DNA from 2 places in the Stenotrophomonas sp. PS02301 genome. Region 2 is predicted to be linked to the other one. Evidence: predicted binding sites of a transcription regulator. Region 2 holds the regulator's gene; the other holds the start of a gene.

Region 1 (5,892 bases), on a different contig from region 2:
GCCTGCCCGGCCAGCACCTGCATGTCGCCTTGATAGAAACGCAGGGGCAGGAACACACCCAGCGTCAGCGTCCCCTCGCGGAACATGCGCTGGTAACCGGCATGGCGGGCGAACGCCGGTGCGGATGCGCCGGTCTGCGGCGCCTGCACCGCCGTGATATCGGTCGAGAGGGTCATCGTGGTCGTTCCTGGGTCAGGGGCCGGTGGCCGGTTCGGGGAGCTGCACGCCGCGCTGCACCGCGGGCCGCTGTGACATGCGCAGGTGCCATGCACTCAAGTGCGGGTAAGCGCTGAAATCGAAGCCGATGAGCCGAGCGATATGGGTCCAGCCATAGCCGGCGATATCGGCGATTGAATACGCCTCGCCTGCCAGCCATGAGCGGCCTGTGAGGTGCTGGTCCAGGGTGGCGAAGAACTCGGCGCTCAGGCGCCGGTAGCGTTCGATGGCGGGTGCGTAGGGCGCGTCGGCGAACATCTCGACATGGACACGCTGCCCCAGGATCGGCCCGACGCTGGCGGAGTGGAACATCAACCAGGTGATGGCCTCCCAGCGCGCGCGTGGCGCGTCGGGCAACAGCCGTCCGCTCTGCTCGGCCAGATACAGCAGGATGGCGGCGGATTCGAACACGGTGATACCCGTCGCCTCGTCGACCAGCACCGGAATGCGGCCGTGCGGATGCAGTTGCAGGAAATCGGGATGGCGGTGCTCACCTTCGTCGATACGCACGTGATGCAGTACGTAAGGGATGCCGAGTTCTTCCAGCGCGATGGTGATCTTGAAGCCGTTGGGCGAGCTGTCGGTGTACAGGTGCAGCGAAACGGGGGACACAGCGGTCTCCTTGGCAGGCGGAACAGCGGGCGGGGTTCGCGTAGCAGTGTTGGATCAATGCAGCTGGACTAAACGACATCGATTCAACATGATCACGATGCTACGCAGGCCAACGCGCTCTGTAGAACGATTCTTCCTGCACTGCCAAGAGAGAAAATCTAAGGTCATGGGTGCCGTCCTTCCCCTGCTCGCGCTGCGCGCCTTCGTCGAAACCGGTCGTCATGGCAGCCTCAAGGCCGCTGCTGCGGTCATGGGGGTTACCCCGGGGGCGATCAGCCAGCAGCTCAAACTGCTGCAGGCGCGCACCGGCGTTGTGCTGTTTACCCGCACCCCTCACGGGGTCGCACTGACCCCGGCCGGCGCACAGGTGCACCCGGCCCTGCTGCGCGCGTTCGATCAGATCCAGGACAGCATGGCCACGCTGGACGCCATCCACGCGCGGCAGACCCTCACCCTCAGCACCGTGCCCAGCTTCGCCGCGTCCTGGCTGGTGCCGCGGCTGGGCCGGTTCACCGAACGCCACCCGGCGATCGAAGTGCGTGTGGAGGCCTCATCGGCGCTGGCGAATCTGCGTCGCGATCGCATCGACATCGCCATCCGCCACGGCCTCGGCGAGTATCCCGGCCTGGTCTCACGCCCGCTGGCGGCACCCGTGCTGTTGCCGGTGGCCTGCCCGGCGCTGCTCGCCGAGGGCCGGCCGATCCACTCGGCCATGGACTGCCTGCAGTACCCGCTGCTGCAGGATTCCGACCGCAGCGACTGGTCGCTGTGGTTCCGCGCGCTCGGTCTGCCGCCCGATCCGCGCATCGAACGTGGCCCGGCGTTCGATGATGACGTGTTGCTGATCCGCGCCGCAGAAGCGGGCCAGGGCATCGCGCTGGTGCGTGACCTGTATGTGGAATCCGAAGTCGCCAGCGGGCGGCTGGCCGTCGTACTGGATCAGCCGTGGCCAACGCAGTTTGCGTACTACGCCGTCACCCTGCCCGGCGCCGAGGAGAACCCGGCCATCGCGGCATTCCTGCGCTGGCTGGAGGATGAGATCCAGGCGCCGACCAGCGCGCTGTGAGCCCGTGATACGCGCACAAAAAAACCCCGCCTTCCGGCGGGGTTCTTCGTACTGCGTTGGCGCATGGCGGGTACCGACCAACAGTTGGTACCTACCGCTCCGATGCGTGCCGACCGAAGGCCGGCATCTACATCAGAAGTCCATGCCGCCCATGCCACCCATACCGCCCATGCCGCCGCCAGCTGCGCCAGCGCCGTCATCCTTCTTCGGGGCTTCGGCAACCATCGCTTCGGTGGTGATCATCAGGCCAGCGATCGAGGCTGCGTTCTGCAGCGCCGAACGGGTCACCTTGGTCGGGTCCAGGATGCCGAATTCCAGCATGTCGCCGAATTCGCCGGTGGCGGCGTTGTAGCCGAAGCTGCCGGTGCCTTCCTTGACCTTGTTGACGATCACGGACGGCTCTTCGCCAGCATTGGCCACGATTTCGCGCAGCGGGGCTTCCATCGCGCGCAGGGCGATCTGGATGCCGTGGTTCTGGTCTTCGTTGGCACCCTTCAGGCCGCTCAGCGCGGTGACCGCACGAACCAGCGCAACGCCGCCGCCCGGGACCACGCCTTCTTCAACGGCTGCACGGGTCGCGTGCAGGGCGTCGTCGACGCGATCCTTCTTTTCCTTCATTTCGATTTCGGTCGAGGCACCGACCTTGATCACGGCAACGCCGCCGGCCAGCTTGGCCACGCGTTCCTGCAGCTTCTCGCGGTCGTAATCCGAGGAGGTGTCTTCGATCTGGGTCTTGATCTGGGTGACACGCGCTTCGATGTTGGCCTTCTCGCCGGCGCCATCGATGATCGTGGTGTTTTCCTTGGAGACCTGCACCTTCTTGGCGCGGCCCAGGTCCTTGATCGTCGCCTTTTCCAGCGACAGACCGATTTCCTCGGAGATCACGGTGCCGCCGGTCAGCACGGCCATGTCTTCCAGCATCGCCTTGCGACGATCGCCGAAGCCCGGTGCCTTGACGGCCACGACCTTCACGATGCCACGGATGGTGTTGACCACCAGGGTCGCCAGCGCTTCGCCTTCGATGTCTTCGGCGATGATCAGCAGCGGCTTGCCGGCCTTGGCGACGCCTTCCAGCACGGGCAGCAGGTCGCGCACGTTGGAGATCTTCTTGTCGTGCAGCAGCACGTACGGATCATCCAGGTCAGCGGTCTGCGACTGCTGGTTGTTGATGAAGTACGGGGACAGGTAGCCACGGTCGAACTGCATGCCTTCGACGACGTCCAGCTCGTTGTCCAGGCCCGAGCCTTCTTCAACGGTGATGACGCCTTCCTTGGTCACGCGGCGCATCGCTTCGGCGATGATGTTGCCGATCGACTCGTCCGAGTTGGCCGAGATCGTGCCGACCTGGGCAATCGCCTTGTCGTCAGCGGTCGGCTTGGAGATGTTCTTCAGCTCGGCGACGGCGGCGATCACGGCCTTGTCGATACCGCGCTTGAGGTCCATCGGGTTCATGCCGGCAGCGACGGCTTTGGCGCCTTCGCGGATCAGGGCCTGGGCCAGCACGGTGGCGGTGGTGGTGCCGTCGCCGGCGTCATCGTTGGTGCGCGAAGCAACTTCCTTCACCATCTGCGCGCCCATGTTCTCGAACTTGTCAGCCAGTTCGATTTCCTTGGCGACGGAGACGCCGTCCTTGGTGATGGTCGGCGCGCCGAAGCTCTTTTCGAGCACGACGTTGCGGCCCTTCGGGCCCAGGGTGGCCTTGACGGCATTGGCGAGAACGTTGACGCCGCGAACCATGCGGGCGCGGGCGTCTTCACCGAAACGAATATCTTTGGCAGCCATTGCGATTACCTTTTTATGTAGAGCCGGGCGATGCCCGGCTGCTTGAACGGGAGGAAGTGCGGAAGCGCCGGCACGGGGCCGGCCGCATCACTCAGCCGACGATGGCGAGGATGTCGTCTTCGCGCAGGACCTTGAACTCGACGCCTTCGGACTTGTAGCTGCTGCCGGCGTACTGGCCGTAGATGACCTTGTCACCGACCTTCAGCGACGGCGCGCGCACGCTGCCGTTGTCCAGGGGCTTGCCCGGGCCGACGGCCACGACTTCACCCTTGGTCGACTTTTCCTTGGCGGAATCCGGAATCACGATGCCGCCGGACGAGATTTCGTCGGCTTCGATCGGCTTGACTACGACGCGGTCATGAAGCGGCTTGATGCTCATGTGAGACCCTTTTAAGTTGTTGATTGGTCTAGGAAAGTCTGGCGATGTTAGCACTCGCACAGGGCGACTGCCAGCCACGCTCACGAAAAAACCCGACGGTGCGGGACAGAGCAGAGATGGTGCTGGCCCCACCCCTTTCAAGGGCAGGCGGCCGGTTTTTTTTGCCGATCCGGGCCCGCGCGTGAATGTTTGACGCAGTTCTCAATGCGAAAGGTCGAATCCGACAGACCAATCGATGTGTCATCTGGATTGCGTAGATTCGAGCGGCACTGACCAATCACAAGGAGCCGTAGATGAGGTTGCTGACGCCGCTGTCCCTGGCTTGCCTGCTGGTGCTGGCCACCAGCCCGGCCCGGGCCGATGTATTCATCAATGAACTGCATTACGACGACAGCACCCCCGCCGGGGACGTCGGCGAGGCGATCGAAGTGGTCGCCACCGCCGGTGAAGACCTGTCCGGCTACCGGCTCTACCTCTACAACGGCAGCAACCCTTCGGCTGCCGCGGTCTACGCCAACAACGCGGTCCCGGCCGGCACCGCCAGCTGCGGCAGCGCCCGGCTGGCCACCGTCAGCTACCCGACCAACGGGATCCAGAACGGTCCCAACGACGGCATCGCCCTGGTCGATGCCGGCGGCAAGGTGGTCCAGTTCCTCAGCTACGAGGGCACCATCACCGCCGCCGGGGGGCCCGCGGCAGGCCTGACCAGCCAGAACATCCCGGTCAGCGAGACCAACAGCACCGCCCCGGGCACCTCCCTGCAGCTGACCGGCAGCGGCAGCCAGTACGCCCATTTCACCTGGGCCGAATCGGCCACGCAGACCTTCGGCGCCTGCAACCACGGCCAGACCTTCAGCGGCGGCGGCCCGACCGGCCCGAATTCCGCGCCCTCGGTCACTGCCACCACCCCCGAGCAGGGCGCCAGCACCTTCCCGGCCGCCGCCGACCTGAGCGTCACCTTCAGTGAGCCGGTCACCCTCTCCAGCGGCGCATTCGCGCTGAGCTGCGGCCAGTCCGGCACGGTCGCGCTGAGCCACCCGACCACCGGCACCCGCTTCACCCTGGCCACCAACACCGCGCTGGTGGCGGGGGAAGCCTGCCGCTTCGACATCCGCGCCACCCGCGTGAAGGATGCCCAGGGCGCCCACCCGGCCGCCGATACACGCATCGCCTTCACCGTGGCCACCGCCACCACGCCCGATCCGGGCAACCCCGGCACGCCCGGGGAGTACTACGCCCGGGTCAACACCTCCACCCCCAGCCAGCTGCGCTGCTCGCTGCACGAGACCATCAAGGGTCACACCGCCTATCCCTACAGCGGCTCGGGCACCAGCACCTGGACCATCCTGGAAATCGCCGACGAAGATCCCAACAACAGCGGCAAGATCCTCGATGCCTACCGCAACCGCAGCTACACCAAGGTCAGCGGGCGGGCGGGCACCGGCAGCGGGCTGACCTACAACCGCGAACACACCTGGCCCAACTCGCTGGGCTTTGCCAGCACCACCGGCGACAAGGGCCTGCCGTATGCGCCCTACACCGACACCCACATGCTGTATCTGACCGATGCACAGTGGAATGCGGACCGCGGCAACAAGCCCTTTGCCACATGCGACAGCAACTGCGGTGAACGCGCGACCGAGGCCAACAACGGATTCGGCGGCGGCAGTGGTGGCTACCCGGGCACCTCCAACTGGGTGCGCACGCCGGATGGCAATGGCGGCTCGTTCGAAGTGTGGGGCCACCGCAAGGGCGATATGGCACGTGCGGTGATGTACATGGCGATCCGTTATGAAGGCGGTAAAGATGCCAAAACCGGGCAGTCCGAGCCGGACCT
Region 2 (6,600 bases):
CGCCGAAGACATCTACCGCCAGCTCCTGGAGCACGGGGATGAGATCGGCCTGGCCACGGTGTACCGGGTGCTGACCCAGTTCGAGGCCGCCGGCCTGGTGCTGAAGCACAATTTCGAAGGCGGCCAGGCCGTCTACGAGCTGGACCGCGGTGGCCACCACGACCACATGGTCGATGTGGACAGCGGCAAGATCATCGAGTTCGAAAGTCATGAGATCGAGGAGCTGCAGCGCAAGATCGCGGCCGACCATGGCTACGAGCTGGAAGAGCACTCGTTGGTGCTCTACGTCCGCAAGAAGCGTCGGTAACGGCCTGCCGGCCGCCCGGATGCGATCAAAAAACCCCGGGCATGCCCGGGGTTTTCGTTTTCAGGGGGAGGCGCCGGTTCCGGCGGGGCGCCGGCCAGCGGCCGGCACTAGCCGATCACGGGGGCCTCAGGCCTGCAGCAGCTTGCGCGCCGCCGCCCGGGCTTCCTTGCTGACTTCCACGCCGCCCAGCATCCGGGCCAGCTCTTCTTCGCGGGCCTTGGTATCGAGCTTTTCGACCGCGCTCTGGGTCATGCCGTCCACCGGCGCCTTGCTGACCCGGTAGTGGGCGTGGCCCTTGGAGGCGACCTGGGGCAGATGGGTGACGCACAGCACCTGACGCTTCTCGCCCAAGGCGCGCAGCTTCTGCCCGACGATGTCGGCCACGGCGCCGCCGATGCCCGAATCGACCTCGTCGAAGACCATGGTCGGCACCGCATCCAGGCCCAGCGCGGCGACTTCGATCGCCAGCGAGATACGGGACAGCTCACCACCCGAGGCGACCTTGCGCAGGGCGCGCGGTGGCTGGCCGGCGTTGGCGGCGACCAGGAACTCGACCCGCTCGGCGCCGTTCGGGTCCGGCTTGGCCACGGTCTGGGGCTCGATATCGATCAGGAACTGCCCGCCGCCCATGCCCAGCTCGCCGATCAGGGTGGTGGTGGTGTCCGACAGGGCCTTCGCGGCCTTGCGGCGGCTCGCGCTGAGCACCTCGGCCACGGTCTTCCACTGGCCGGCGGCACGGTCGATCTCGCCGGCCAGGGCCTGCAGACGCTCGTCGGCGCCGCGCAGCTGTTCGACTTCGGCTTCCATGGCGTCGCGGTGTTCGCCCAGCGCTTCCATCGGCACCCGGTGCTTGCGGGCGAGGTCGTGCAGGCGGCCCAAGCGGCGCTCGATATCCTCGAACTGCTCCGGGTCGGCATCCAGGTCGTCATGCACGCGATCGAGCAGGGACAGCGCTTCGTCCAGCTGGATGGCGGCGCTGTCGAGCAGGGCATCCACCTCGCCGAGTCGGCTGTCGTGTTCGGCCACGCGGGCCAGGTCATGGCGGGTCTGCTGCAGCAGCTGCAGGACCGAGACCTCGTCATCCCCATTGAGGCGGCTGACGGCCACGTCGCAGGCGCCGATCAGCGCGCTGGCATGGGCCTGGCGGCGGTGGCTGCTGCCCAGGGTGGCGATCGAGGCCGGGTCCAGATCCTCACGCTTGAGCTCGCTGAGCTGGTGCTCCAGGTAGCCGATCCGGTCGCTCACGTCGCCCTGGCGCGAGAGCGCCTCGGCTTCATCGACCAGCGTCTGCCAGCGTGCCGCGGTCTGGCGGACCTGGGCGCGCTCGGCGTCGTTGCGGGCGAAGGCATCCAGCAGCGAGAGCTGCGAGGGGCGCGAGAGCAGCGCCTGCTGTTCGTGCTGGCCGTGGATCTCCACCAGCATGCCGGCCAGCTCGGTGAGCTGGGTCAGCGTCACCGGGCGGCCGTTGATGAAGGCGCGCGAGCCACCGTCGGCGCGGATCACCCGTCGCAACTGGCACTGTTCTTCGTCGTCCAGCTCGTTGTCGCGCAGCCACTGGCGCGCCGGCGCGTCGGCCAGCGGCGCGAATTCGGCCGAGAGCTCGGCGCGCGCGGCACCGTGGCGGACCACGCCGCTGTCGGCGCGCAGCCCGGACAAAAAGCCCAGCGCGTCCACCATCAGCGACTTGCCCGCGCCGGTTTCACCTGAGACCACGGTCATGCCGGCGCCGAATTCCAGCTCGGTGGCGCGGACGACCGCGAAATCCTTGATCGATAGATGTCTAAGCATGGTCTACGTTGTACACGAGGGGTGTCTCCAAGCCGCGCACGCTAGCATGGGCCGGGGGCGTCTCCAATGACTTGCCAACGCCCCGTGCAGCCATTATCTAAGTGGGCGTCTCACAGGCTGATTCCATGCATCCTTCCGCGTCCCATCTCGCCCCGCGCGCCCGCCATCTGCTGCGGACGCTGATCGCGCGCCACATCCAGGATGGGGAGCCGGTCGGCTCGCAGACCCTTGCCCGGCATGCCGGCCTGGACGTCAGCCCGGCCACGATCCGCAACATCCTGGGCGACCTGGAAGACCTCGGCCTGCTCAGTTCGCCGCATACCTCGGCCGGCCGGGTGCCGACCGCGCACGGCTACCGGGTGTTCGTGGACAGCCTGGTCAAGATGCAGCCGCCGGGCGAGGGCGAGCTCAGCCGCCTGCGCACCGAGCTGGCCACCGGCACCGGCACCCAGGCCCTGCTCGGCAGTGCCTCGGAGCTGCTCTCGGCGATGAGCCATTTCGTCGGGGTGGTCAGCGCCCCGCGCCGGGAGCAGTTCGCGTTCCGGCATATCGATTTCGTGGCGCTGGACGCGCGCCGGGTGCTGGCGATCCTGGTGTTCGCCGACAACGAGGTGCAGAACCGGGTGATCGAGCCGCGCCGCGGCTTCAATCCCGGGGAGCTGGAGCAGGTCGCCAACTACCTCAATGCCAACTGCGCCGGTCGGCCGCTGGCCGAGATCCGGGCCCGCCTGCTGCTGGAGCTGCGCGATGCGCAGTCGGAAATGGAGCAGTTGCTGGCGCACAGCATCGAGCTGGCCGAGCAGGCGATGGTGCCGCCGGCCGATGACATGGTGCTGGCCGGGCAGACCCGCCTGATGGGCGTGCAGGACCTGTCCGATCTGGAGCGCCTGCGCGAGCTGTTCGATGTGTTCGCCAGCAAGCGCGAGATCCTGCAGCTGCTCGAGCGCACCATCCAGGCCCCGGGCGTGCGCATCTTCATCGGCGAAGAGACCGGGGTGATGCCGCTGGAGAGCGTCTCGCTGGTCACCGCCCCGTACTCGGCCGATGGCCAGGTGCTGGGGGTGCTGGGGGTGATCGGCCCGAAGCGGATGGCCTACGACCGCATGATCCCGCTGGTGGAAGCCACCGCCCAGGTGCTGGGGGCCGCGCTGGGCTCGCCCGCTGGCGGCGGATTGTCCCGCGATCGCGCATAAAGCGGCCCTGGACTCTTGAATCCCGTAGCCGCGCCCACATAGGGGTGGGTGGAGGCGGAGAGTCACCGCCAAGGATCCGGAAATGAACCAAGATCAGTCAGATATCGCATCCCAGAATCCCGCCGGCGAGCCCGGCGCTGAGCCGTCCCTGCAGCAGCAGCTGGACAGCCTGCACAACGAGCTGGCCCTGCTGCGTTCGGAGTCGCTGCGCGAACGCGCCGACCTGGACAACCAGCGCAAGCGCGTTGCCCGCGACGTGGAACAGGCGCGCCGCTTCGCCAACGAAAAGCTGCTTGGCGAGCTGCTGCCGGTGTTCGACAGCCTCGATGCCGGCCTCAATGCCGCCGGCAGCGAGCCGAGCCCGCTGCGCGAAGGTCTCGAACTGACCTACAAGCAGCTGCTCAAGGTCGCCGCCGACAATGGCCTGACCCTGCTCGACCCGACCGGCCAGACCTTCAACCCGGACCACCACCAGGCCATCAGCCAGGTCGACGCGCCCGGCGCGGCGCCGGGCAGCGTGGTGCAGGTGTTCCAGAAGGGCTACCTGCTCAACGACCGCCTGCTGCGGCCGGCGCTGGTCGTGGTGGCCCGCGACTGACCCACGGGTCGGTCCGCCGGGCCAGGCCCGGCGGTTCGACCGGACGCTGAACGCGTTGGGTCGCCATCGGACACTGTGTTTGATGGACGGCTTGAAAGTGTCCGCAGCGTCCCACACATCCCATTCATAACCCGGCAGCTGCCGGATGTACCCAGAACTTTCAGGAGTCTCCCTCATGGGCAAGATCATTGGTATCGACCTCGGCACCACCAACTCGTGTGTGGCGATCATGGACGGCGGCAAGGCCCGCGTCATCGAAAATTCGGAAGGCGATCGCACCACGCCCTCCATCGTCGCCTACACCAAGGACGGCGAAGTCCTGGTCGGCGCCTCGGCCAAGCGCCAGGCGGTGACCAACCCGAAGAACACCTTCTACGCTGTCAAGCGCCTGATCGGCCGCAAGTTCACCGACGCTGAAGTCCAGAAGGACATCGCGCACGTGCCCTACGGCATCCTGGCCCATGACAACGGCGACGCCTGGGTCCAGACCAGCGACGGCAAGAAGATGGCCCCGCAGGAAATCTCCGCCCGCGTGCTGGAGAAGATGAAGAAGACCGCCGAAGCGTTCCTGGGTGAGACCGTCACCGAGGCCGTGATCACCGTGCCGGCTTACTTCAATGACAGCCAGCGCCAGGCCACCAAGGACGCCGGCCGCATCGCCGGTCTGGAAGTCAAGCGCATCATCAACGAGCCGACCGCTGCTGCCCTGGCCTATGGCCTGGACAAGGGTGACGGCCGTGACCGCAAGATCGTTGTGTACGATCTGGGCGGCGGCACCTTCGACGTGTCGATCATCGAGATCGCCAACGTCGACGGTGAGAAGCAGTTCGAAGTGCTGGCCACCAACGGTGACACCTTCCTGGGCGGCGAAGATTTCGACAACCGCGTCATCGAATACCTCGTCGACGAGTTCAACAAGGACCAGGGCATCGACCTGCGCAAGGATCCGCTTGCCCTGCAGCGCCTGAAGGATGCCGCCGAGCGCGCCAAGATCGAGCTGTCCACCAGCCAGCAGACCGAAGTGAACCTGCCGTACGTCACCGCTGACGCGTCGGGTCCGAAGCACCTGAACATCAAGCTGACCCGCGCCAAGCTGGAAGCGCTGGTGGAAGACCTGATCAAGAAGTCGATCGAGCCGTGCCGCATCGCGCTGAACGATGCCGGCCTGCGTTCGAGCGACATCGGTGAAGTGATCCTGGTCGGCGGTCAGACCCGCATGCCGAAGGTGCAGCAGGCGGTGACCGAGTTCTTCGGCAAGGAACCGCGCAAGGACGTCAACCCGGACGAAGCCGTGGCACTGGGTGCTGCGATCCAGGGCGGCGTGCTGGGCGGCGACGTCAAGGACGTGCTGCTGCTGGACGTGACCCCGCTGTCGCTGGGCATCGAGACCCTGGGTGGCGTGTTCACCAAGATCATCGAGAAGAACACCACCATCCCGACCAAGGCCTCGCAGGTGTTCTCCACCGCCGAGGACAACCAGTCGGCCGTGACCGTGCACGTGCTGCAGGGTGAGCGTGAGCAGGCCCGCTTCAACAAGTCGCTGGCCAAGTTCGATCTCTCCGGCATCGAGCCGTCGCCGCGCGGCCTGCCGCAGGTGGAAGTGTCCTTCGACATCGACGCCAACGGCATCCTGCACGTGTCGGCCAAGGACAAGAAGACCAACAAGGAACAGAAGGTCGAGATCAAGGCCGGTTCGGGTCTGTCCGAGGACGAGATCGCACGCATGGTCGCCGACGCGGAAGCCAACCGCGAAGAAGACAAGAAGTTCCATGAGCTGGTCCAGGCCCGCAACCAGGCTGATGCGCTGATCCACGGTACCCGTACCGCGATCACCGAACACGGCAGCAAGGTCGGTGGCGATGTGATCGGCAAGGTGGAGTCGGCCCTGGCCGATCTGGAAATCGCGATGAAGAGCGATGACAAGGCACAGATCGAAGCCAAGTCGAAGGTGCTGGAAGAAGCCGGCCAGGCCCTGTTCGCGGCCTCCGCGGCGGCCGAGCAGGGTGGCGCGGCACCGGGCCCGGATGCCGGTGGCAACAGCGGCGCGCACGATGATGTGGTCGACGCCGAGTTCACCGAAGTCAAGGACGACAAGAAGTCCTGATCCGGACACGACACGGGACGTTGCGCAGGCAGCGTCCCGTTGTCATATCCCCCTTCTGGTCCTGACAGCCGTATCCCGGCCTGTCGGGGCGCCCGGCGAAAGAGCGGACCTGGTGCCGCTCTTCCGCTTTGACGAATCCCGACTTCCGGAACCCGATTCAAGTTATGAGCAAGCGCGATTACTACGAAGTGCTGAGCGTGTCCCGCACCGCCAGCGATGAAGAACTGAAGAAGGCCTATCGCCGTTGCGCGATGAAGTTCCATCCGGACCGCAATCCGGGTGACAACGAGGCCGAGGCCGCCTTCAAGGAATGCAAGGAAGCCTACGAAACCCTGTCCGACGGCAACAAGCGCCGGATGTACGATGCCCACGGCCACGCGGCGTTCGAGCACGGCATGGGCGGCGGTGGCGGTGGCGGTGGTCCGGGTGGCCCGGACATGGGCGATATTTTCGGTGACATCTTCGGCAACATCTTCGGCGGTGGCGCCGGTGGTGGTGGTCCGCGCCAGGCCCGTCGTGGCGCCGATATCGGCTACGTGATGGAGCTGGACCTGGAAGAAGCGGTGATGGGCGTGGAGCGCCGCATCGAGATTCCGAGTCTGGTCGAGTG

The links. The regulator HrcA, encoded in region 2, represses chaperone genes, less so after heat shock. The targets are predictions, from matches to a motif close to TTNGCACTCNNNNNNNNNGAGTGCNAA.
Region 1: a site for HrcA is predicted at 4,103-4,129, ahead of QMX81_RS00700 (co-chaperone GroES). Genes of this name have one in related genera too.

Annotation. Positions count from the first base shown of each region.
Region 1 is NZ_JASCOO010000001.1:125,767-131,658, forward strand. Features, by position in the region: gene QMX81_RS00680 (LLM class oxidoreductase) at 1-176, opposite strand, end outside; gene QMX81_RS00685 (glutathione S-transferase family protein) at 193-828, opposite strand; gene QMX81_RS00690 (LysR substrate-binding domain-containing protein) at 995-1,894, shown strand; gene groL (chaperonin GroEL) at 2,027-3,676, opposite strand; gene QMX81_RS00700 (co-chaperone GroES) at 3,768-4,055, opposite strand; gene QMX81_RS00705 (endonuclease) at 4,349-5,892, shown strand, end outside.
Region 2 is NZ_JASCOO010000012.1:47,170-53,769, reverse strand. Features, by position in the region: gene fur (ferric iron uptake transcriptional regulator) at 1-307, shown strand, start outside; gene recN (DNA repair protein RecN) at 434-2,095, opposite strand; gene hrcA (heat-inducible transcriptional repressor HrcA) at 2,221-3,288, shown strand; gene grpE (nucleotide exchange factor GrpE) at 3,371-3,886, shown strand; gene dnaK (molecular chaperone DnaK) at 4,062-5,990, shown strand; gene dnaJ (molecular chaperone DnaJ) at 6,155-6,600, shown strand, end outside.